2 regions of the Staphylococcus sp. SA22 genome follow, and region 2 is predicted to be linked to the other one. Evidence: predicted binding sites of a transcription regulator. Region 2 holds the regulator's gene; the other holds the start of a gene.
What was found. Region 2 encodes LexA, which represses DNA repair genes until DNA is damaged. Its sites were predicted from a motif close to CGAACATATGTTCG; they were not measured.
Positions count from the first base shown of each region.

Region 1: the regulator LexA is predicted to act here: its motif matches at 4,694-4,707, upstream of ACXQH5_RS09070 (YolD-like family protein).

Region 1 covers NZ_JBSZQY010000009.1:32,877-46,081, reverse strand. The annotation lists gene ACXQH5_RS09095 (cysteine hydrolase family protein) at 1-544, shown strand, start outside; gene ACXQH5_RS09090 (manganese-dependent inorganic pyrophosphatase) at 597-1,526, shown strand; gene ACXQH5_RS09085 (hypothetical protein) at 1,719-1,892, opposite strand; gene ACXQH5_RS09080 (aldehyde dehydrogenase) at 1,944-3,323, shown strand; gene pglS (6-phosphogluconolactonase) at 3,443-4,471, opposite strand; gene ACXQH5_RS09070 (YolD-like family protein) at 4,742-5,143, shown strand; gene ACXQH5_RS09065 (hypothetical protein) at 5,200-5,373, opposite strand; gene ACXQH5_RS09060 (C45 family autoproteolytic acyltransferase/hydolase) at 5,824-6,864, shown strand; gene ACXQH5_RS09055 (DUF4097 family beta strand repeat-containing protein) at 6,921-7,763, opposite strand; gene ACXQH5_RS09050 (HAAS signaling domain-containing protein) at 7,760-8,317, opposite strand; gene ACXQH5_RS09045 (membrane protein) at 8,377-8,901, opposite strand; gene ACXQH5_RS09040 (thioredoxin family protein) at 9,022-9,585, shown strand; gene pmtD (phenol-soluble modulin export ABC transporter permease subunit PmtD) at 9,651-10,391, opposite strand; gene pmtC (phenol-soluble modulin export ABC transporter ATP-binding protein PmtC) at 10,391-11,263, opposite strand; gene pmtB (phenol-soluble modulin export ABC transporter permease subunit PmtB) at 11,260-11,940, opposite strand; gene pmtA (phenol-soluble modulin export ABC transporter ATP-binding protein PmtA) at 11,941-12,837, opposite strand; gene pmtR (PSM export ABC transporter transcriptional regulator PmtR) at 12,834-13,205, opposite strand, start outside.
Region 2 covers NZ_JBSZQY010000001.1:288,328-301,532, reverse strand. The annotation lists gene ACXQH5_RS01380 (homoserine dehydrogenase) at 1-421, shown strand, start outside; gene thrC (threonine synthase) at 427-1,488, shown strand; gene thrB (homoserine kinase) at 1,490-2,404, shown strand; gene ACXQH5_RS01365 (Cof-type HAD-IIB family hydrolase) at 2,462-3,265, shown strand; gene ACXQH5_RS01360 (hypothetical protein) at 3,593-3,907, opposite strand; gene ACXQH5_RS01355 (hypothetical protein) at 3,882-3,986, opposite strand; gene ACXQH5_RS01350 (amino acid permease) at 4,125-5,579, opposite strand; gene ACXQH5_RS01345 (catalase) at 5,783-7,300, shown strand; gene rpmG (50S ribosomal protein L33) at 7,391-7,540, shown strand; gene rpsN (30S ribosomal protein S14) at 7,994-8,263, shown strand; gene guaC (GMP reductase) at 8,420-9,397, shown strand; gene ACXQH5_RS01325 (CAP domain-containing protein) at 9,419-10,435, shown strand; gene lexA (transcriptional repressor LexA) at 10,815-11,438, opposite strand; gene sosA (DNA damage-induced cell division inhibitor SosA) at 11,581-11,814, shown strand; gene ACXQH5_RS01310 (DUF896 domain-containing protein) at 11,950-12,189, shown strand; gene tkt (transketolase) at 12,310-13,205, shown strand, end outside.

The DNA of each region.
Region 1 (13,205 bases), on a different contig from region 2:
ATTAGTTGTTGACTATTCATATGACTTTATCGCAGACGACGGCTTACTAACATGCGGTAAACCTGGACAAAATATTGAAGATTTTATTGTTTCTCGTATCAATGACTTTAATTATTATCAAGACCATATATTCTTTTTAATGGATTTACATTATTTACATGACATTCATCATCCTGAAAGTAAATTATTCCCACCACACAATATCGTAGATACAAGTGGTAGAGAATTATACGGTAAAGTAGGTAAATTATACGAAACAATTAAAGCGCAACCTAATGTACATTTCATTGATAAAACGCGCTATGATTCGTTCTTTGGTACCCCGCTTGATAGTTTATTGAGAGAAAGAAGTATTAATCAAGTCGAGATCGTTGGTGTATGTACCGATATTTGTGTGTTACATACAGCAATTTCTGCATACAACTTAGGTTATAAAATTTCAGTACCTGCTGAGGGAGTGGCTTCATTTAATCAAAAAGGGCATGAATGGGCACTTGCACATTTCAAAAACTCATTAGGTGCAGAGGTAGAACAACACGTTTAAATCGTGCTAAAATAATTATAAAGAATACAATATACAAGGGAGATATTTGACAATGGCTAAAACATATATTTTCGGACATAAGAATCCAGACACTGATGCAATTTCATCTGCGATTATTATGGCAGAATTTGAACAACTTAGAGGTAATTCAGGAGCCAAAGCATACCGTTTAGGTGATGTGAGTGCAGAAACTCAATTCGCGTTAGATACATTTAATGTACCTGCTCCGGAATTATTAACGGATGATTTAGATGGTCAAGATGTTATCTTAGTTGATCATAACGAATTCCAACAAAGTTCTGATACGATTGCCTCTGCTACAATTAAGCATGTAATTGATCATCACAGAATTGCAAATTTCGAAACTGCTGGTCCTTTATGTTATCGTGCTGAACCAGTTGGTTGTACAGCTACAATTTTATACAAAATGTTTAGAGAACGTGGCTTTGAAATTAAACCTGAAATTGCTGGTTTAATGTTATCAGCAATTATTTCAGATAGCTTACTTTTCAAATCACCAACATGTACACAACAAGATGTTAAAGCAGCTGAAGAATTAAAAGATATTGCTAAAGTTGATATTCAAAAGTACGGCTTAGATATGTTAAAAGCAGGTGCTTCAACAACTGATAAATCAGTTGAATTCTTATTAAACATGGATGCTAAATCATTTACTATGGGTGACTATGTGACTCGTATTGCACAAGTTAATGCTGTTGACCTTGACGAAGTGTTAAATCGTAAAGAAGATTTAGAAAAAGAAATGTTAGCTGTAAGTGCACAAGAAAAATATGACTTATTTGTACTTGTTGTTACTGACATCATTAATAGTGATTCTAAAATTTTAGTTGTAGGTGCTGAAAAAGATAAAGTTGGCGAAGCATTCAATGTTCAATTAGAAGATGACATGGCCTTCTTATCTGGTGTTGTTTCTCGAAAAAAACAAATCGTACCTCAAATCACTGAAGCATTAACAAAATAATACTATATTACTGTCTAATTATAGACATGTTGTATTTAACTAACAGTTCATTAAAGTAGAATTTATTTCACTTTCAATGAACTGTTTTTTATTTACGTTTGACTAATTTACAACCTTTTCAATAGCAGTTTTCATTCCTTTAGCTATCCTAACCCACAGATTAGTGATTTCTATACAATTTCCCTTTGGTCTTTACATTTTCTTAAAATATTTGCGATGTTGAGTATAAATTTTTGTTTTCTTCCTACCTTTTTCGTTATGATTAAAGTTATAAATATTATTATGTACACGATTCATCGCTCTATTTTCAACTTTCAGCATATATAATTCGAAAGACCATTTAAAATTAACGGCCACAACATTCAAATCAATTAATCACTTTTTCCAAAATAATCATATAAGGAGGTTCTTTTCATTATGAATATCATTGAGCAAAAATTTTATGACAGTAAAGCTTTTTTCAATACACAACAAACTAAAGATATTAGTTTTAGAAAAGAGCAATTAAAGAAGTTAAGCAAAGCTATTAAATCATACGAGAGCGATATTTTAGAAGCACTATATACAGATTTAGGAAAAAATAAAGTCGAAGCTTATGCTACTGAAATTGGCATAACTTTGAAAAGTATCAAAAATGCCCGTAAGGAACTTAAAAACTGGACTAAAACAAAAAATGTAGACACACCTTTATATTTATTTCCAACAAAAAGCTATATCAAAAAAGAACCTTATGGAACAGTTTTGATCATTGCACCATTTAACTATCCTTTCCAACTAGTGTTCGAACCTTTAATTGGTGCTATTGCAGCAGGTAATACAGCAATTATTAAACCATCTGAGTTGACACCAAATGTTGCACGAGTGATTAAACGATTAATCAATGAAACATTTGATGCAAATTACATTGAAGTTATTGAGGGAGGAATTGAAGAAACGCAAACGTTAATTCACTTACCTTTTGACTATGTCTTCTTTACAGGAAGTGAAAATGTAGGCAAAATCGTTTATCAATCTGCCAGCGAAAATTTAGTTCCTGTGACATTAGAAATGGGCGGTAAATCTCCAGTCATCGTTGATGAAACAGCGAATATTAAAGTTGCCAGTGAACGCATTTGTTTTGGGAAATTCACTAATGCCGGCCAAACATGTGTTGCACCAGATTACATTTTAGTACACGAATCTGTAAAAGATGATTTAATCACAGCCCTATCAAAAACGTTGCGTGAATTTTATGGTCAAAATATACAACAAAGTCCAGATTATGGCCGCATTGTAAACCTTAAACATTATCATCGTCTGACGTCATTACTTAACAGTGCACAAATGAATATTGTATTTGGTGGTCATAGTGATGAGGATGAACGTTATATAGAACCAACATTGTTAGATCACGTTACAAGTGATTCAGCAATTATGCAAGAAGAAATTTTTGGTCCTATCTTACCGATTTTAACGTATCAGTCATTGGATGAAGCAATAGCCTTTATTCACGAAAGACCAAAACCTTTGAGTTTATATTTATTTAGCGAAGATGAAAATGCTACACAACGTGTAATAAACGAGCTATCATTTGGCGGCGGCGCTATTAATGATACATTGATGCACCTAGCGAATCCTAAATTACCATTTGGTGGTGTTGGCACCTCAGGTATGGGACGCTATCATGGTAAATATTCATTCGACACTTTTACACATGAAAAAAGCTACATTTTCAAATCTACACGATTAGAATCAGGTGTCCATTTACCACCATATAAAGGTAAATTTAAATACATCAAAGCTTTCTTTAAAAATTAATTTTTGAGACAAAAATAAACCATGCTTCCATAATTTGATGTTCTTGAAAACAATAAATTTCAAGGTATACACAAATTTTTTGGAAACATGGTTTTCTTTTTATCATGATTAATTAAAGATTAAAATATGACACATACACCTTCAGATGCTACACGAGTGTTATCACATAGCGTAATTTTACCTGTTTCTTTATTTCTTTCGAAAACAGTTACAACTGAATCTCCTTGCTCATGAGCACAAACTAAAAGGTCATCTGATGAGGCAATATTAAAATCTCTTGGGAATTGACCACCACTTTCAGTAATTGTTACTAGTTCTAAGTGTTGACCATTATCAAGAACTTTAAAAATTGCAATGCTATCATGCCCTCTATTAGATACATATAAGAATTGTTGGTCATGAGATAAACGCACTGCTGCAAGTTTAGTATCTCCATCAAAGTTTTCAGGAATTGTTAAATGACGCTCGAGCTCTTCAAATTTACCGTCATTATATTCTGCAACACTCACAGTATTTGATAATTCATGTACGACATAAGCAAATTTTCCATTATCATGAAATTCAATATGTCTTGTCCCGTCACTATCTTTAAATAAAGATTCTTTATAAAATTCAAACCCGTTGTCATCAAATTTATAAGTAACGATACGATCAGCACCTAAATCTGTTACTGCAACGTACTTACCATCTGGAGTTTGATTAATATAATGTGCGTGTGGATGATCTTGTCTTTCATGTGTACCTGTTGGAAAATCATGCGCAAGTTCTTGAATTAGACGTATAATTTCACCTGTGTGCGTATTTAATTCATACATACGTATGATGCCAGCACCATATACCGCTTCAAATAAATATCGTTTATCTCCTGAAATCGATACATAACAACCTGTACCAGCTTTTGAAGACAAACATTTATTTAATAAATGCAATTCACCATTGTCATCAATTTTCAAACTCGCAACACCGCATTGTTCTCCTTCTTTATTGATTCCATATAAAACTTCGTTATTACGCACCAAATATGTAGACGCTTCTAATTCAAATCCTGTTTCTAATAAATCAATACGTGACTGATTTTCGTTTAATTCAAAACGATAAATCCCTTTACCATTCTTTTTAGTGTAAGAACCAATATATCCATTTGTCATTACTTTTACCCCTCCATGTTAGTCTTATTTTCATTTTATTAAATTTTAGCTAGAATTAACAATCATTTATCATTTCCTTAAAGCTAAAACTGTTTAACTACTTTAAAAGAACTATTTGCTGGTGATATGTCATTATTCGATTTTAATTAATCCCTCTTTTTTACTTACACGAGCATTCATTATTAACGCGTTTATGCTTCCACAAAATTTCTGTTGCAAAATAGAACACATGTTCGTATAATGTAATTATCAGATTGGAGTGAATTAAGGATGACAAGTTATGAAGAAGAAACTGATTATCGTAACGTTCCAAGAGAATTACTAGATAACAATATACCTATGGGAAGAGGCATGATTAAATGGGCTCCTTTTGCAACATTACCCGAACAATTCGAAACGATTCAACAATACATTATCGACCAAAACAAAATTACACGTCCTGTATTATCAGATGATCAATTGGCTGAGCTAAACATTCGGCTACACGAGGCGCTACAATATGCCCAACCTGTAGAAGTTAAATTTTATAATAATGGCTTTGTAGATTCAGTACGCTTAACCATTTATCGTATTGATGCTATTAATTATGAAATTGATGGTTATGTTTACAATCAGCAACAACGTCAAAAAATTTCTATCTTTGATATCTTAGATATTGTCTTGTTACCTTAATGCTTTGAACATAATTAAAGGCAAGAACAATCTATATTGTCCTTGCCTAAATGTTATTAGTTATTTTTACTTTCGATATCAGAAATAATTTCTTTAGTTTTTCTTTCAATATCTTCAAAATCTTTTTTAAAGATATAAGCAAATGCTACTAGACCAACACCAGCAACTAATGTTGTAATAGCAACTAAGCTAAATACGAATTTAAACACACATTTAATAAAATTCCACATCTCAATTTCACCTCTGTTAAATTAAATACCTATCTACATTTCATTATACTATCATATATAGAATAATCATTAAATAAATACCCAATTTTACGAAATATATTCATCAAATTATATAGCGAGCAAGCTAATGATTATTTTCAAAAATGCCGAGGAACCTCTGTTTCAACGTGACATGACCTTATATGCTAATGTTAACAATGACTATTATCGTGAATGCTAACTTAAGATTGTTATTTATGATAAGATGATTTTAAGTTTTTAACTTAATATCCCCACCATCTATAAAAATATGTTTTAACTGATTGATAAGTCTTATACACCGAGAAATCACCTCAAACAATTTTATATTTCATTTAGTAAAATATAACTTTATTTAACATGACATTCAATATACATACGATTACTATTTATTTACAATATATTACAACTAAAAAGAAAGGGGCCGATGATATGCAACAAGTGACATCAGATATTATGACTTTTAGAGGTTCACATTTCGAGTTAGGTGTTAAAACTGGTAAATGGCTTCAACAAACACCTCTTCTAAAAAATCGAGAAAAAGAATGGAAAAAACGTGTCCCACGTTTCGATATAGATGTAAATGAAACTTATCAAATATTCCAAACTTACGCACCTCAAATATGGGAAGAATTAATGGGACTACAAAGTATACTCAAAATGCCAACACGCCAAATTATTTTAAACTTTGGACATTATCGTTTTACCGATTTAAAAGAAAGTGGTTGCACGGTCTTTCAAGGCAAAGACTTCATGGTTAGAAATTATGATTATCACCCTGCAACTTATGATGGTCGCTACTTACTATATCAACCTACAGATAGCGGTTTAGCTCAAATTGGTCCTGTATCAAGGGTAACTGGAAGAATGGATGGTATGAATGAGTCAGGATTAACTATGGGCTATAACTTTATGCACCGGAAGAAACCAGCAAATGGTTTTGTATGTTATATGATTGGTCGTCTAATTCTTGAAAATTGCCAAAATGTAACAGAAGCAATCCAATTATTGAAAGAAATACCACACAGAAGCTCATTTAGCTACATACTGATGGACAAATCATTGAACCATGCAATTGTTGAAGTGACGCCGAGATCAATAGATGTTCGTTATGATAATATATGTACAAATCATTTTGAAATATTATCACATGAAAATCGCAATTATACAAAAGAATCTAAAGAAAGACTAGCGCGTACCATTTCACAAACTAATAATAATTTAGATATGACTACAGCATTTAAGTTATTCAATAATCCTCAGTATGAAATTTACAGTAAACTATTCAAAAGCTGGTCTGGCACCATCCATACATCAATGTATCACCCTGAAACATTAACTGCATATTTTACATTGGGAGAAAATGCGCCACCAGAAATAATAGATTTCAAATCATGGTTAGATGGTCAAGACCTTAATATCACTCACTTTACTGGCAATATAGATACCGACTTAACTTTTGCCAACAAATAAATAACACCGATATTAGAGAAATTATGCTTCCTAATATCGGTGCTTACATCCTTTATTTATTCAACTTTGATATTACCATCAATCGTATAAAATTCTAAAACATTGTCGCTTTTCCCAACTTTACCATTAGTAAATGTTTTATTTTTAACTACGCTATCACCCGTTCCCGGATTTAGCTTTAGTATAGTATCTTCAGGTTTACTATCATACTTAAAACGAATATCTCCTTGTTTAGTAGAAGCTTTTGCATCTACTTTTGATGGCATGTTTTTAAATTCAATGTCACCATGATCGTTTAAAAATATGGATTGTTTAATTTGACTCTTGTCGATTTGTAGCGTACCAATAACAACTTTAATATTACTATTTTTAATGTTACTTTTACTAATATAAGTAGGACTATTATTTGTCTTTGAATCTAGTGCGTCAAGATTTGAGTTTTTAATAACTACTTCACCGTTAATGCTTTGAATACTTGTGTTCTCTAAATCAACATCACTGATTCTAACACTTCCTGCTCCAGACGATATATTTAAACGTTTAATCATTTTATCAGGCATTTCAATCGTTAACGTTTTCTTATTCTCATGAAAAGGATTCATATCAATTGCATATCCTCTTGTCTTAGACCTTTTATCACTAACCTTCAACGTCTTATCTACTATATTAATTAATATATCATTGTCACCATCATATTTAACTCTAAATTGATTCCCCCGTTTTATACGAAGTTCTGTACTATCCAAATTTATAGATACATTGTCAAAAGCATCGTCTTTGAATGTTTTATCATATTGTTTAGTACCATATTTGTTTTTATCATAGCTGAACCAAATAATGGTTGCTGCTGTAAAAAAGACAACAAACACTAAAAGCCCAATAAAAAAGAATTTCTTCATTTTCTAACGCTTCCTTTGACAGTTTTAATATACCAAAGTAAATATTTTAAGATTAAACGATAAATGTATTCTAAAATCTTAAATATGACAATGATAAATACTAATCCTAACCCTGAATATGATATGGCAAAAAATACATTACTAATTGAGTCTACAATTCCTCTGGATATTGCTGATGCTAATAAAATAATTGGACAAAACAGCAGCAAAAGTGATATTAAAAATAATGCTAATACAAATAATCCAACTATAGATACTGGTATAAGGATGACAAAAATAGATAGAATGCCTAAACTTAATGAAGCAGCAACAGCTCTTGAAATATTTTCAAATGTTGGTTTAGATTCAGCATAATCAATAACACTTCTAGCTTTTGTTTCAGCTGCAACGTCTTGTGGGTCTTTTAACTTCTTTAAAATTTCCTCTTCATCAACGCCATTAAGTTCTTGCTCATAAAAATAACGTTCATATTCATACATTTTTTGATCTCTTAAATGCCTAGGTAGCGCATCAAGTGCTGTTTCTAATTCATTTAAATAAGTAATCTTGTTCATATAGGTCACTCATCCCAATAAAATTATTCATTCGTTTTTTATAACTTTAAGACCTAAAGCTATTTACTAAAAAATTCAATACGCTTAATTTCTAAATCTTGATAAAGTAAGTTTAATTTTAAATGGTTATCTCTATCAATATACTTTACCGATGAGAAATCATTGCCAACTTTTGTTCTTTTATATCCGAATCCAAGATTTTCAATCGCATTATTTATTGGCGAACCAATTCCCCCATCAAAATTAGTATGTATCTTTTCATCTCTTACTAATATTATCCCCTTAACGATGTTATCCTTTTCTCTCACTTTAACGGTAAGGTCAGGATGAGCTTTACTGTTATAAAATTTAAAACGATCAAACTTAATTTTTTTATTTACTTCATAGCCTTTTTTATCAAACTTCTCATTTAATTTAATATCGTTTATTTCAAGATTAGACAAATCCACAGTTTTCGTATGACGATATTGATATAAACCAATTAATACACCAAAAGAACAGATTAAAAATAATATAAACACAACCCAGCGATTTTGAATACGCACTGATGTCACCCTTTCTTTGTACTTATTTAAATATAGCATAAGGTGCTTCCCGTTTCATCCTTAACAAAAATTAACAAAGAATTTGCAATTAATTTATTTCATTACCTTTTATTACTATAAATTGGTATAATGTTGTAAATGCTAAAGGAGGTTTTTACAATGACAAATTTAGAAACTTATTTCAAAAATAGCCAACCCTTAAATGAATACATTGATGGAATGAAGACAAATCAAGATACCGTTCTCAGTATCTATCAATCATTTGAGTTACCAGAAGATGATTCACGCATCAAAAAAATAAAAGAGATGAATTATTCTAAAATATTAGTAATTACTGAAGACTGGTGTGGAGATGCAATGATGAATCTCCCAATTCTAAAACACATCAGTGAAGCATTAAATTTAGAAGTACGCGTGTTCCATAGAGATGATGATACAAAACTGATCGATCAATATTTAACAAATGGTAAATCACGTGCAATTCCTATCTTCGTATTCTTGAATGATCAATTCGAACAAGAAACAGTTTGGGGACCAAGAGCAAATGAAGTCCAAAAATTTGTAACTGATGTTCGTGCTGATAAATTACCGAGCAAAGATCATCCAGACTATGCAGATTTAGAAAAAGAAACACACTTAGTTATATCAAACCGCTATAAAACTGACGCTTCATTTTGGAAAGCAGTTTATAATTCCATCCTAAATAAATTAGAAAATAAATAAATTTACAATAAGACAAACTTTGAGGTTGGGAAAATTTAAAATTCCCAACCTCAAAATTATTTTTATTAAATGTCTTTTTTAGCGACATATAAGATATTCAAAATGAAGAATATCACTATAGAACCTAATGAAATTACCCATTGCCAATTGCTAAAATCAAAGTTAGAGCTAATCATTTTATCAGTTAAGTAAGCAAAAGGGATATAATCAAAAGCATCTAAAACTTTATCACCGTATCTTGGGATAAATGTAATAAAAGGTTTAATAAACGGTACAATGAGTACTAAAAATACACCTAATGAAAATATCATTGCTGTTTTTTGTGATGCAAGTGTGATTAAGAATAAAAACAAGCCAAAGAATAGTAAAAAGATTAGGAAGAACCATAAATTATCTACATATTTAGAAAACGCCAAATTTTTTCCATTGCTAGATGCTTGCACAACAATCAAAATCACATAATGAATTAATGCAAATAATATTGAAATTAAAATAATTGAAATTGTTTTCGAAATAATGTATCCAACGCGTGTTTTAACTTTACTCATATATAGTTGAATTGTACCTTGTGAAAAATCACGCGTAATTGTCTTAACAACAAACATTAATCCAATTATTAACAATAACCATTTTGCTGCAGCAAATACAGATCCATAGACAATAATATGTTTCGGATTATCCATAGAATTTGCCATAAGTATACTTTGAGTTGCAATCAAACTAGATACGACAAGTATCGCTAAATATGTTAAAGGACTTTTAAAAACACTATAAAGATCATACTTAACTAAATTTAAAATTCTCATTATTTATCACCTCTTTGATTTATATTGAAGTACGTATCACGCAATGAACTTTTACGTGTTTCAATATATTTCGGATAAATATCTAATTCAGATAATGCTTTTAGTATAACTTGATAATTTTTTTGTGCATCGATCATTAAATGTCCGTCTGCTTTGTCGACATTTTGTAATTGGAAATGCTCTGCAAGATATTTTTCAGTTCTATCAAAGTCTTTATGATCAACAGTAACTATCGTTGTGTCAGATGCAACACCTTCCTCCATGTTTACATCTTGAACAAAATGTCCGTCTCTTAAAAATACAGCTCTATCACAAATTAATTCAATATCTTCTAACTTATGACTTGATATAAGAATTCTCATATCAAGTTCATTTACTAGAGACTTAATTGTAGTCAGCACATCAATTGAGCCATCTGGATCCATACCATTTGTAGGCTCATCCAATATTAAAAATTTAGGTTTATTCATTAAAGATACTGCAATTGCTAACTTTTGCTTCATCCCCATTGAATATTTCTTAACTTTCTTTTTAATATAAGGTCTCATACCAAATGCATCTATAATTTTGTCTGTGTATGCTTTATCAAAACCCTTACCTAATACTTGTGCAAATAATTTCAAGTTATACAATCCTGATTTATTATCATATAATTTAGGATGCTCAATTAAAAAACCGATATTATCTGCATTATCAATATCTACTTTTCCATCAAATTTAATAATATTACCATTCATTACTTTCATAACGGTTGTTTTACCAACACCGTTTTTTCCTATTAATCCGACAATTCTACTATCGCCAAAGTCAAAATCAATATCATTTAAAACGACATTTGAGCCGTATTTTTTTGTAATATGTTCTAATTTCATCGACTGCCTCCTTTAAATTTTCTAGTATTTATTTTATTGAGCTGTTTAAAATAATTAACAATAAGTATAACAATGCTTATAATTAGAAAACCAATATTTAAAACATATGAATATAGATCTGGGAATGATGATTGACTTAGAACAAAATAATTCACCAACACTATTGCAATTGAAAATAAAAATGGAACTAAAATGATAATAGTAAACACGTATATACCATATGGCACTTTGACTCTACGCAATTCTGTAAATTGACTAAATGCAATTGGTATAGACAAGAAGTTAGATATGACAAATGCATATGCAGTTGAAAAATAGATTGAATTTGGTTCAATCACATCTGCTTCATAAGCATATAAACTAATAACAAGCGTTCCAATTAATGTTAAAACAATGCATGTAATATAGTTGGCATTAAGCAATTGTTTTTTTGACACTGGTAAACTCATATAAAAATAATATGAATCATTACCACCTAATCTACGATTGAGTCTAAATAAGTGACCAGCATCTAAAATCCAAATAATCAATATTGTTGGACTTATAAAAGATTGCAATAAGTAAAAGAACTTTGTTGAGTCAAGCATTATATAAAAAGGATATAAGGTTAATAATAGAACATAGATGATAAGTGTATATCGTCGTAATTTAAAATTCCTAATTAACAATGCCTTCATTTAAAAACCTTCTTCCATCAATTTGATGTTTTCATGATATTTAGGTTTTCTCTTTTCAAGATAAACCATTAGGTTCTCAATAGAAGGTGTAGTGATATTCACTTTATGACCTAAAATTTCTTTAAATACTTGCGCATGTTCTGTTAATCCTATAAATCCCGTACGCTTATGTTCTTCAAAAATAAGTAAAGATGCTAATTCATCATCAAGGTCCTCAATTGCACCACTCACAACTTGATATCTTTGTAACAGTTGTTCTTTTGAACCATTTAAGATAACTTCACCGTCACTTAAGTGAATGATATAATCAGCTATTTTTTCTAAATCTGAGATAATGTGTGTCGACATGAATATTGTTTTATTTTCATCAATTAATTCTTGCTGAATTATCTCCAATAGCTCATTTCTAGCTAAGGGATCAAGACCTGAAGTAGGCTCATCAAAAATATACAATTCAGCATGATGTGAAAATGCAACTGCTAGTGATAATTTCATTTTCATGCCAGTCGAAAATGTTTTTATTGATTTATTGATTGGTAAATCGAACTTTTCAAGATAAAATTCAAATACTTGATGGTCCCATTTACGATAAAAAGGGGCAATCATTTTTTCAAGTTGCTTCGTAGTCCATCTCTCATTAAAATAATTTTCAGCGTAAACAAACCCAATTCTATTCTTTAACTCTATCGGATTGAGAGCCATATCCTCTTCTAATACTCTAATAACACCAGTTTGTGGTTGATACAAATCCATAATTAACCTTATTATTGTGGTTTTACCAGCGCCATTTCTACCAATAAAACCAGTGACAAATCCTTGAGGAACTTTGAAAGAGATATTCTTTAAATTAAACTGATCACTTGAATAATTAACATTACTTAATTCTATGGCATTCATGATGATTCCTCCTCATAAATGAACGTTAAAATATCTTGAAGTTCCTCAAGTGACATTTCGATGGCTTGCGCTTCGTTAACCAATTCTTTAACCAAATTTTCAATGGTAAAAAATTGTTTCTCTTTTAAAATAGAACTATCTTGTTCCTTAACAAAGGTCCCTTTTCCTCTAATTGTTGTAACAAAACCGTCTTTCTCTAAATCTTCATAAGCACGTTTGGTAGTAATCAAACTTACTTGAAGATCTTTGGCAAGTTCCCTCATTGATGGCAAATGCTCTCCAGGAGCAACATGTCCCTTTAAAATATTTTGTTTTACTTGTTGCTTAATCTGTTCATAAATCGGAAAATCACTATTGTTTTTTAAAAT
Region 2 (13,205 bases):
TGGTGATGCCGTTGGTGACACGATGTTTTATGGAAAAGGAGCAGGCAGTTTAGCAACAGGTAGTGCCGTTGTCAGTGATTTATTGAATGTAGCATTATTCTTTGAATCAGATTTACACACATTGCCACCACATTTTGAATTAAAGACAGATAAAACAAGGGAAATGATGGATTCTGATGCAGAAATTAATATTAAAGAAAAATCCAATTTCTTTGTGGTAGTGAATCATGTCAAAGGTTCAATTGAAAATTTTGAAAATGAGTTAAAGGCAATATTACCATTCCACCGATCATTAAGAGTTGCAAATTACGATAATCAATCATATGCCGCTGTTATAGTTGGATTGGAATCATCACCGGAAGAATTAATCACTAAGCATGGATACGAAGTTGACAAAGTATACCCAGTAGAAGGAGTTTAATTATAATGAGAAGATGGCAAGGATTAGTAGAAGAGTTTAAAGCACATTTACCAGTAAATGAAAATACACCAAAATTAACATTGAACGAGGGAAATACACCACTCATTCATTGTGAAAATATGTCTAAAATACTAGGTATAGATTTATATGTGAAGTATGAAGGTGCCAATCCGACAGGTTCATTTAAAGATCGCGGTATGGTAATGGCTGTGACAAAAGCAAAAGAGCAAGGTAAGAAAATTGTAATATGCGCTTCGACTGGAAATACATCAGCGTCTGCAGCAGCATATGCAGCGAGAGCAGGTTTAAAAGCTATCGTCGTAATACCAGAAGGTAAAATTGCATTAGGTAAATTGTCGCAAGCAGTAATGTATGGTGCAGAAATCGTTTCTATTGAAGGAAACTTTGATGAAGCTTTAGAAATTGTAAAAGAAATTGCAAAAAGTGGCGAAATCGAGCTTGTAAACTCTGTCAATCCATTTAGAATCGAAGGGCAAAAGACAGGCTCATTTGAAATTGTGCAACAATTAGACGGTGAAGCACCTGATATTTTAGCGATTTCTGTAGGTAATGCAGGTAATATTACTGCATATTGGAAAGGCTTTAAAGAATATCAAGAAGCTAAAGGATCACAATTGCCGAAAATGTTTGGCTTCCAAGCTGAAGGCGCATCACCAATTGTCCAAAATAAAGTCATTAAAAATCCTGAAACGATTGCAACTGCTATTCGAATTGGTAATCCTGCTAGTTGGGATAAAGCGACTAATGCTCTTAAAGAATCAAATGGATTAATAGATAGTGTTACTGATGATGAAATTCTAGAAGCATATCAGTTAATGACAACTAAAGAAGGTGTCTTTAGTGAACCAGCAAGTAATGCTTCTATTGCAGGTTTAATTAAATTGCATAGACAAGGTAAATTACCTCAAGGTAAAAAAGTAGTTGCGATTTTAACTGGTAATGGATTAAAAGATCCTGATACTGCTATTTCACTACTAGATAATCCGATAAAGCCATTGCCAAATGATAAAGATAGCATTATCGATTATATTAAAGGAGCTTTATAACATGTCGAATGTTTTGGAGTTAACAATTCCTGCATCAACAGCCAACCTTGGAGTTGGCTTTGATTCTATAGGTATGGCTTTAGATAAATTTTTACATCTGTCTGTAAAGGAAACATCAGGGACAAAATGGGAATATATATTCCATGATGATGCATCGAAGCAATTACCTACTGACGAAACAAACTTTATTTATCATGTGGCACAACAAGTTGCTGCTAAATATAGTGTTGACTTGCCTAATTTATGTATCGAAATGAGAAGTGATATTCCATTGGCAAGAGGGTTAGGTTCGTCAGCTTCTGCTTTAGTAGGAGCTATATATATCGCAAATTATTTTGGTGATATCCAACTATCTAAACATGAGGTATTACAATTAGCGACTGAAATCGAAGGACATCCTGATAATGTTGCGCCGACCATTTATGGTGGTTTAATCGCTGGGTATTATAATGATGTCTCGAAAGAAACGTCAGTTGCACATATCGACATACCAGACGTGGATGTGATTGTAACGATACCAACTTATGAACTAAAAACAGAAGCATCAAGACGTGCTTTACCACAAAAATTAACACATAGTGAAGCGGTTAAAAGTAGTGCAATTAGTAATACAATGATTTGTGCATTAGCACAGCACAATTATGAATTAGCAGGTAAACTCATGCAACAAGATGGCTTTCATGAACCGTATCGTCAGCATTTAATTGCTGAATTTGATGAAGTGAAAACAATTGCTAGTCAACATAATGCATATGCAACAGTGATTAGTGGTGCTGGACCAACTATTTTAATATTTAGTCGCAAAGAAAATAGTGGCGAATTAGTTCGCGCTTTAAATAGAAATGTAGTTACATGTCATTCTGAATTAGTAGATATTAATGTTAGTGGTGTTAAAGAACGAATTGTATACCAATAGACGCTTTATATTGTAAAATAGTATTGAATGTGAAATAGAGAGGAGATTTAATGCGATATGACAAATTATAAAGTTGTCGTTTTAGATATGGATGACACATTGCTAAATTCAGATAATGTGATATCAGAAGAAACTGCAAATTATTTAACAGCAATTCAAGATGAAGGTTATTATGTTGTTTTAGCATCTGGTAGACCTACTGAAGGTATGATTCCAACTGCTAGAGATTTAAAATTACCTGAACATCATAGCTATATTATTAGTTATAACGGCAGTAAAACGATTAACATGACTAATGAAGAAGTAGAAGTAAGTAAATCGATTGGTAAGCAGGATTTCGATGAAATTGTAGATTATTGTCGAGATAGAGGCTTTTTCGTTCTTACATATCATGATGGTCAAATTATTTACGACAGCGAACATGAATATATGAATATTGAAGCGGAATTAACTGGTTTACCGATGAAACGTGTTGATGATATCAAAGCATATATTCAAGGCGATGTACCCAAGGTCATGGGAGTTGATTATGTAGCGAATATTACTGAAGCTAGAATTGATTTGAATGGTGTGTTCAATGATAATGTAGATGCTACGACAAGTAAGCCATTCTTCTTAGAATTTATGGCCAAAGATGTTTCAAAAGGTAATGCAATTAAAGCGTTATGTCACAAATTGGGATATTCGGTGGATCAAGTCATTGCTTTTGGTGATAGTATGAATGATAAATCAATGTTTGAAGTCGCAGGTCTAGCTATTGCTATGGGGAATGCATCAGATGAACTTAAGCAATATGCAGATGATGTTACGTTGGATCATAATGAAAATGGTATTCCACATGCGCTCAAAAAATTGTTATAAATTTTAAAATAAGCCTAAGCACAGGATATTTGAATAAGATTGAAATGCTCCCTTCAAAGTAGACATTGAAAAAATGAAAGCTTTGAAGGGAGCTTTATTTATGTGAAAATGACTTCAGTTATACTATGGAGGATTTGAAATACATATTATAGATTAGTAATGATATCTAGCGAATAGAGTAGATGTATATTTTAAAAATAAATCAAGTATTAATTAGTCACGGAGGTAGATAAATAAATTTGAATCATTCTGAATAATTACGAATGTATTAAAAAATGCAGTGACAATCTAACATTAATTGTTAAAATCACTGCAAGCATCTTGATTTTATTTAGCTGTTTGTGTCCAGTCATGCTTCCCTCTGAAGCGTTTTACATGAGCATATATTTGGTCAGCAGTATAATCTAAATTTGTATAAACTGTAATACTGAACGCTGATTGGTTTTCAGCAAATGATTCTTCGGAAAATAATTCCTTTAAGTGCGTAAATAAATCATTCATTTGTTTATGGTTTAAACCGGGATATTCCCTTAAAGTTCGCTTTAATAATTGTCCGTTCTTTTCTTCTAATGCTTGAACTACAATAACAAATCTCTCATCTTGCTTTAGTACATCATCAAATAAATTTGTTTGTCCAATCATTGAATTTCACCCCTGAAAAGTTATTGTTATCTACATTATACACGATATGCAAAATATCTAAAATAAAGAATGGTAACATGGTCATAATAAAATATAAACAGAATACTAGTTAATACACTTTATACTAGAAAAAGATATTAAAGTATATCTACTTTACACCATTAAAAAGCGGCAAATGCTATAGATAATCTAAAGCATCTGCCGTGTGAGAATTTATTTATTTTTGATTGTCATAATCGTGTGGTTTTAAATTAATTGTTTCTAGCTTTACAAATTTTGTTTTGTGAATGATTTTATGAATAAAGTAAATCAACGCTAGAATGATTAAAGGTAAAAAGTTTTTAAAAGCATTTAACCATTGATCTTTTAAAATATATTCAACTGAACCACCAAATAGCAAGAATAATAGCGTAGTGATGACAATGATTGGTCCTAATGGATAAAAAGGTGCTTTATATGGTAGGACCTTATTAGGATCTTGACCTTGTTTTTTAATAGCTTGTCGCAATCGTATTTGTGACCAAATGCTTGATCCCCAAACAACTATAATCATTGAACCAATAATTTCAAGTAAATTAAATACGGCATTTGAATTAAAGTTTGCATAAATAATAACAATAACAACGACTGCATAAGTAGTTAATAGTGCTCTTAAAGGTAACTTTGTTGTCTTGTTTAATTTACTTAAAAATTGGGGTGCTTTTTTGTCTGAACTTAAGGAATACAACATTCTTCCTGTTGTATAAACACCTGAATTTGCAGCGGATAATAATGAAGTTAAAATAACCGCGTTGATTACTGATGCTGCAAAGGCTATGCCTACTCTATCGAATACAATTGTAAATGGGCTTTGACTTATTGAACTACTTGCTCTTAATAATGATGGATCTGTGTACGGAATAATTGCACCAATTACTGCAATTGATAAGACATAGAATAAAAGAATACGCCAAAATACTTGTTTAATTGCCTTAGGCATAGACTTTTTAGGGTCATCTGATTCACCAGCAGTTACTGCTACTACTTCTGTACCACCAACCGAAAATCCGGCGACTAATAATACGCCTAAGAAACCAGAGATACCACCAACAAACGGTGCTTGGCCTTTTGTATAGTTTTCAAATCCATATGCATGACCACCTAAGATACCGAAAATCATTAAAAAGCCAAAAATAACGAATACGATAATTGTTAACACTTTAATCAATGATAACCAAAACTCAGTTTCTCCAAATGATTTTACAGAAAAAATGTTTAATAATAGTAAAATTGTAATAAAGATTAAGCTCCAAGTAATGGGGTGGAAAAATTTAAATGTGTCCCAGAAATAAAGCACATTTGACGCTACTATGACATCAACACTTGTAACTAATGACCACAATGCCCAATACAACCATCCCATGGTAAAGCCTAGAGATGAGTCAATAAAGCGTGTTGAATAAGAGCTGAATGAACCTGATACTGGATAAAATGTTGCCAACTCTCCAATTGATGACATTAAGAAATATAGCATGACACCAATAACAAGATAAGCGAGTATAGCGCCTCCAGGACCAGCTTGAGAAATGATATTACCAGTAGCTACAAATAGACCAGTCCCAATTGCACCACCTATAGCAATCATGGAAATGTGTCTTGAGTTAAGACTACGGTTCATTTTATTATCTTCCATATTTAGTCTCCCATCTATTTAAATATACCCATTATTGTAAGCTTTTTAAGTGTACTATTCAATAACTATTTAGCACTGTAAAGCGAAAAAATTAAAATTTTCTGATTTTTTAATCATCTTGAGCATGTTTAATTGTAATTCTGATGGGGTTAAATTATAATATGTATTAAATTATAATTATTATAAATTGTGGAGGGATGACTATGTCACAAAAAGACAAAAAGTTAACTGGTGTTTTTGGGCATCCAGTATCAGATCGAGAAAATAGTATGACAGCAGGGCCTAGGGGACCTCTTTTAATGCAAGATATTTACTTTTTAGAGCAAATGTCTCAATTTGATAGAGAAGTAATACCAGAACGTCGAATGCATGCCAAAGGTTCTGGTGCATTTGGGACATTTACTGTAACTAAAGATATAACAAAATATACGAATGCTAAAATATTCTCTGAAATAGGTAAGCAAACCGAAATGTTTGCCCGTTTTTCTACTGTAGCAGGAGAACGTGGTGCTGCTGATGCGGAGCGTGACATTCGAGGATTTGCGTTAAAGTTCTACACTGAAGAAGGAAACTGGGATTTAGTAGGGAATAACACACCAGTATTCTTCTTTAGAGATCCAAAGTTATTTGTTAGTTTAAATCGTGCGGTGAAACGAGATCCTAGAACAAATATGAGAGATGCACAAAATAACTGGGATTTCTGGACGGGACTTCCAGAAGCATTGCACCAAGTAACGATCTTAATGTCAGATAGAGGGATTCCTAAAGATTTACGTCATATGCATGGGTTCGGTTCACACACATACTCTATGTATAATGATTCTGGTGAACGTGTTTGGGTTAAATTCCATTTTAGAACTCAACAAGGTATTGAGAACTTAACTGATGAAGAAGCTGCTGAAATTATAGCTACAGATCGCGATTCATCTCAACGCGATTTATTCGAAGCCATTGAAAAAGGTGATTATCCAAAATGGACAATGTATATTCAAGTAATGACTGAGGAACAAGCTAAAAATCATAAAGATAATCCATTTGATTTAACAAAAGTATGGTATCACGATGAGTATCCTCTAATTGAAGTTGGAGAGTTTGAATTAAATAGAAATCCAGATAATTACTTTATGGATGTTGAACAAGCTGCGTTTGCACCAACTAATATTATTCCAGGATTAGATTTTTCTCCAGACAAAATGCTGCAAGGGCGTTTATTCTCATATGGCGATGCGCAAAGATATCGATTAGGAGTTAATCATTGGCAGATTCCTGTAAACCAACCTAAAGGTGTTGGTATTGAAAATATTTGTCCTTTTAGTAGAGATGGTCAAATGCGCGTAGTTGACAATAACCAAGGTGGAGGAACACATTATTATCCAAATAACCATGGTAAATTTGATTCTCAACCTGAATATAAAAAGCCGCCATTCCCAACTGATGGATACGGCTATGAATATAATCAACGTCAAGATGATGATAATTATTTTGAACAACCAGGTAAATTGTTTAGATTACAATCAGAGGACGCTAAAGAAAGAATTTTTACAAATACAGCAAATGCAATGGAAGGCGTAACGGATGATGTTAAACGACGTCATATTCGTCATTGTTACAAAGCTGACCCAGAATATGGTAAAGGTGTTGCAAAAGCATTAGGTATTGATATAAATTCTATTGATCTTGAAACTGAAAATGATGAAACATACGAAAACTTTGAAAAATAAATTTGATATGTAGTTTCTATATTGCGTAGTTGAGCAGTTTATGATATCATAATAAATCGTAAAGATTCCTAACAAGAGAGGGTGTTTAACGTGCGCGTAAACGTAACATTAGCATGCACAGAATGTGGCGATCGTAACTATATCACTACTAAAAATAAACGTAATAATCCTGAGCGTATTGAAATGAAAAAATATTGCCCAAGATTAAACAAATATACGTTACATCGTGAAACTAAGTAATTCTTATCATTCAAATACGACGATTTGAAAATAAAGCGGGCTTACCTATTATATTGGGGAGCTCGCTTTTTTATGAAATTTTTGTGAAGAGTGATTAATGAATTGAGTTTCATCGATAGAACAATTTATGATTGTATTAGTTGTTACTTTATTAAAATTTGAGAATATTTATAGAAGGAAATAGATTACTGATTTTATAAAGTCATTTTGTTAGCGAATGCTTGAAAGAGTATTTAATATAGTAGAATTTAAAATTTCAAAGCGGAATTTAATAAGTACGAAGTAATTGTGGATATGTTTTATAAATGTTCGACAATACATTTTAATGTTAAATATGATGGTTTAGAAAATAATTTAACAAAGAAATGAAACTTTACTGTTGAATTATGTGAGGATTGTGTTATTATATAAATCGTAATAATTACGATTTGATAAAAAGTGAGGTAACTATATATGGCTAAGAAATCTAAAATAGCAAAAGAGAGAAAAAGAGAAGAGTTAGTAAATAAATATTACGAATTACGTAAAGAGTTAAAAGCAAAAGGTGATTACGAAGCGTTAAGAAAATTACCAAGAGATTCATCACCTACACGTTTAACTAGAAGATGTAAAGTAACTGGAAGACCTAGAGGTGTATTACGTAAATTTGAAATGTCTCGTATTGCGTTTAGAGAACATGCGCACAAAGGACAAATTCCAGGTGTTAAAAAATCAAGTTGGTAAAATCAAATTTCGTACTTTAGCCCATTTACAATATCAATAAAACAATGTACAGTATATACGAATGCTATAAACTGAATGTTTTCTCATATTAATAAGGAAACATTCGGTTTTTAATTTGCATTTAAAAATAATTAGTTTTTAAAGGGGCTATTTAAAGTGAAAATATTTGATTACGAAGATATTCAATTAATACCTAATAAATGCATAGTTGAAAGTAGGTCTGAATGTGATACAACTATCCAATTTGGTCCGAAAAAATTCAAGCTACCTGTAGTTCCTGCAAATATGCAAACAGTTATGAATGAGAAATTAGCGAAATGGTTTGCTGAAAATGATTACTTTTATATCATGCATCGTTTTGATGAAGAAGCAAGAATACCTTTTATAAAACATATGCAAAATTCAGGCTTATTTGCATCTATTTCAGTTGGTGTAAAGAAAGCGGAATTTGATTTTATTGAAAAGTTAGCTCAAGAAAAATTAATCCCCGAATATATTACAATAGATATTGCGCATGGTCACTCAGATTCAGTGATAAACATGATTAAACATATAAAAACCCATATACCTGATAGTTTTGTTATTGCTGGTAATGTTGGTACGCCAGAAGGTGTTAGAGAATTAGAAAATGCTGGTGCTGATGCTACCAAAGTCGGTATAGGTCCTGGTAGAGTTTGTATTACAAAGATTAAAACAGGTTTTGGTACTGGTGGTTGGCAGTTAGCGGCATTAAACATATGTAGTAAAGCAGCTCGTAAACCTTTGATTGCCGATGGTGGTATAAGAACGCATGGCGACATCGCTAAGTCAATTAGATTTGGTGCATCAATGGTCATGATTGGTTCATTATTTGCGGCACACGAAGAATCACCTGGTGAAACTGTAGAACTTGATGGTAAACAGTATAAAGAATATTTTGGTAGTGCATCTGAATTTCAAAAAGGCGAACATAAAAATGTAGAAGGTAAAAAAATGTTTGTAGAACATAAGGGGTCATTAATGGATACCTTAAAAGAAATGCAACAAGATTTACAAAGCTCAATTTCATATGCCGGTGGAAAAGACTTGAAATCATTACGTACTGTAGATTATGTTATTGTTAGAAACTCTATTTTCAACGGTGATAGAGATTAATATTTATAGTAGGTGATGTAAATTAAAAAATTCATAGTAACTGTTGTTGCGTTTTTATCAATTATTATCATTGCGCCAATAACAGAATTTAAACCATTCATTCATTTACAAAATGAAGTAAGACAATATATTGACATTCACATCAATAAAGAAACAATTTCTGCGGAAAATAAATTGGATACGCCGAAGAAACAACAATTTGCCTTTAACAATATACAAATGAACATGTCGAAATCAGATGTTGAGAAAACATTAAATAAACCAAAAAGAGTGACATTTAATGAATATGGTACGAAGTGGTATACGTATTATGATGACGATTACAATAATTTTATAATGATAAGTTACATTAAAGATAAAGTTAATGTGTTATATACAAATCAAAATATCATCACTTCAAAATCAAAAATTAAATACAATACACCGAAATCGGTTGTAAGGCAAAGATTAGGCGAACCAGAAACAGAGATTGTTAAAGGTAGAGTGCGTTACGAACAAAATAATAAAGAATATGATGTTTTCCATAAAAATCACATTTATACGACGGTATTTTATGATAAGCATCGACGTAATAATGTAACAGCTGTTTTACAAGTAAGTGATGCTATGGAAAATAGATTAAAAGAACAATATGGAGCACCTTCGAAATCGCTTGCAGATAGTTTTGAACTACAAAATTTTGATTTAGTTAATGCTGAAAGAAAACAACATCAATTATCTACATTGAAGTATTCTAAACAGAATTCTGAAACTGCTCGTAAGCATAGTAAAGATATGGCCGAAAATCATTATTTTGATCATACAAATTTAAAAGGTCAATCACCATTTGATCGATTGAAAAAAGATGGTATTACATTTAACTCAGCCGGAGAGAATTTAGCATATGGTCAAGTTAGTAGTATCTATGCACATCAAGGATTAATGAATTCTATTGGTCACAGAAAAAATATTTTAAATGATACGTTTAAAATATTAGGTGTTGGTGTTGATTTTAATGATGAAAAACAACCTTTTTGGACAGAAAATTATACTGGTTAATGTTTTTGGTATGAGTTTAAAGGGTAATGTTTGTCTGTAAGGAAGTAGATAAACATGATGACAACAGATAAACCAAAAGATGCGGATATACTTGAACGCGTCAAAGATATACTTAATAAAAAAGAAAGAAAAAAATAATAATGGCTCGCTCCTGTAAATTATTACGGGGGCGAGTTTTAATTTGTGTAACATTTTGCAGGAATCTGTAATTCAAAATTTATATTAAAGAATGAGATTATCTAACAATTCGCAATTTCTGTTTGAACTGAATTTAGATTAGAATAAATAAAACCTCTTGAAAACGAAACTTTTTCAAGAGGTCCAAAATTTATAAAAATGAGGGTTTAACAATTACGATAATATATAACGGTTTAAAATATTACATTTCGCGGTACAAACCAATTACTTTCCCAATTACAGCAACATTGTCGAGGTAAATTGGCTCCATTGTACTATTTTCAGGTTGTAATCGATAACGATTTTTTTCTTTATAGAAGCGTTTGACAGTTGCTTCATCTTCCTCAGTCATAGCAACAATAATGTCTCCATTTTCTGCTATGGTTTGACTGCGAACAATTACTTTGTCTCCGTCTAATATACCAGCCTCAATCATACTGTCGCCTACGACGTTTAATATGAATATGTCGCTATTATGTGTCGATGTTAAGTGTTCAGGTAATGGAAAATACTCTTCAATATTTTCTACTGCGGTAATAGGAACACCTGCTGTGACTTTACCAATAACTGGCACATGAATCGTTTCTTCCATATTAATATTATCATTTGTTTGATCACTTACAATTTCTATAGCACGTGGTTTCGTTGGATCTCTTCTTATATAGCCTTTTTCTTCAAGACGTGAAAGGTGACCATGAACAGTTGAACTGGATGCTAAGCCAACTGCTTCACCAATTTCGCGAACACTAGGCGGATAACCTTTCATTTGAACAACTTGTTTAATATAGTTATATATTTCGCTTTGTCGTTTTGTTAATTCTCTCATATATAGGCACTCCCTAAATTAATTTAAATACAGTATATCATTAATTCACAATCAAAACAAACATTTGTTCGTTAAAATATTGACACAGAACATAAGTTCTGATAAATTACTTGTACAAACAAATGTTCTAGGAGTGAAAATGATGTTTTACAATAAATATAAAAACGTATCAACATATATCATCATATTTTTAGTTTCAAGTGTAGCCTTTGCAATATTCTTGTTAAGTGCGAACGTTAGTGCTCACTCGGAACAAGTGTACGAAATGACTGACCATCAAATTAAGAACAATACGATAAATAAAACATACGAACATAAAGACCCTACAAACAATAGCGAACAAAGAGATGGGAAAGTGTTCGCTTTAATAAATTGATACATTGTCACAACGTTATTTTGCCTATTTTTGCGAAATAGCGTTTTTTATTACTTTTTTGCTGATCTTAAATTTGTTATATTTTGTTAAAGTATTATAATGATTGAATAAACAAATTGAAGGTAGGTTTTTTAATTGAGTAATTCTGATTTGAATATCGAAAGAATTAACGAGTTAGCTAAAAAGAAAAAAGAAGTAGGATTAACTCAAGAAGAAGCAAAGGAGCAAACAGCCTTAAGAAAAGCTTATCTTGAGAGTTTTAGAAAAGGGTTTAAACAACAAATTGAAAATACTAAAGTAATTGATCCAGAAGGTAATGATGTAACACCTGAAAAAATTAAAGAGATACAACAAAAAAGAGATAATAAAAATTAAATCACAAATCTGTAAAGAATTTTCTGACATTATAACTTGAAATAAGTATTTTACTTATCTTTTTATTTTAAAATAAGTTATAATGTATTTGATAAAATTGAAGAAGGGAAGATACACAAGATGTTTAATGAAAAAGATCAATTAGCTGTTGATACGCTACGTGCACTAAGTATCGACACAATCGAAAAAGCGAATTCTGGTCATCCAGGATTACCTATGGGAGCTGCCCCAATGGCTTACACTTTGTGGACACGTCATCTGAATTTTAATCCACAATCTAAAGATTACTTCAATAGAGACCGTTTCGTATTATCGGCAGGGCATGGTTCAGCATTATTGTATAGCTTGTTACATGTTTCTGGTAGTTTAGAATTAGAAGAATTAAAGCAATTTAGACAATGGGGTTCTAAAACACCAGGTCATCCTGAATACAGACATACTGATGGTGTAGAAGTTACTACTGGACCACTTGGACAAGGTTTTGCTATGTCAGTAGGATTAGCTTTAGCAGAAGATCACCTAGCAGGGAAATTTAATAAAGAAGGATATAATGTTGTAGATCATTACACATATGTATTAGCTTCTGACGGTGATTTAATGGAAGGTATTTCGCATGAAGCAGCTTCATTTGCTGGACATAATAAATTAAGTAAATTAGTTGTTTTATACGATTCAAATGATATTTCATTAGATGGCGAATTAAACAAAGCTTTTTCTGAAAACACAAAAGCTCGTTTTGAAGCATATGGTTGGAATTACTTACTAGTTAAAGATGGTAATGATTTAGAAGAAATTGATAATGCGATTACTACTGCTAAATCTCAAGAAGGACCAACGATTATTGAAGTTAAAACAACAATCGGATTTGGTTCACCGAATAAAGCAGGAACTAATGGTGTTCATGGGGCACCTTTAGGTGAAGATGAAAGAAAATTAACATTCGAAAATTATGGTTTAGATCCTGAAAAACGTTTTAATGTTTCAGAAGAAGTATACGAAATTTTCCAAAATACTAT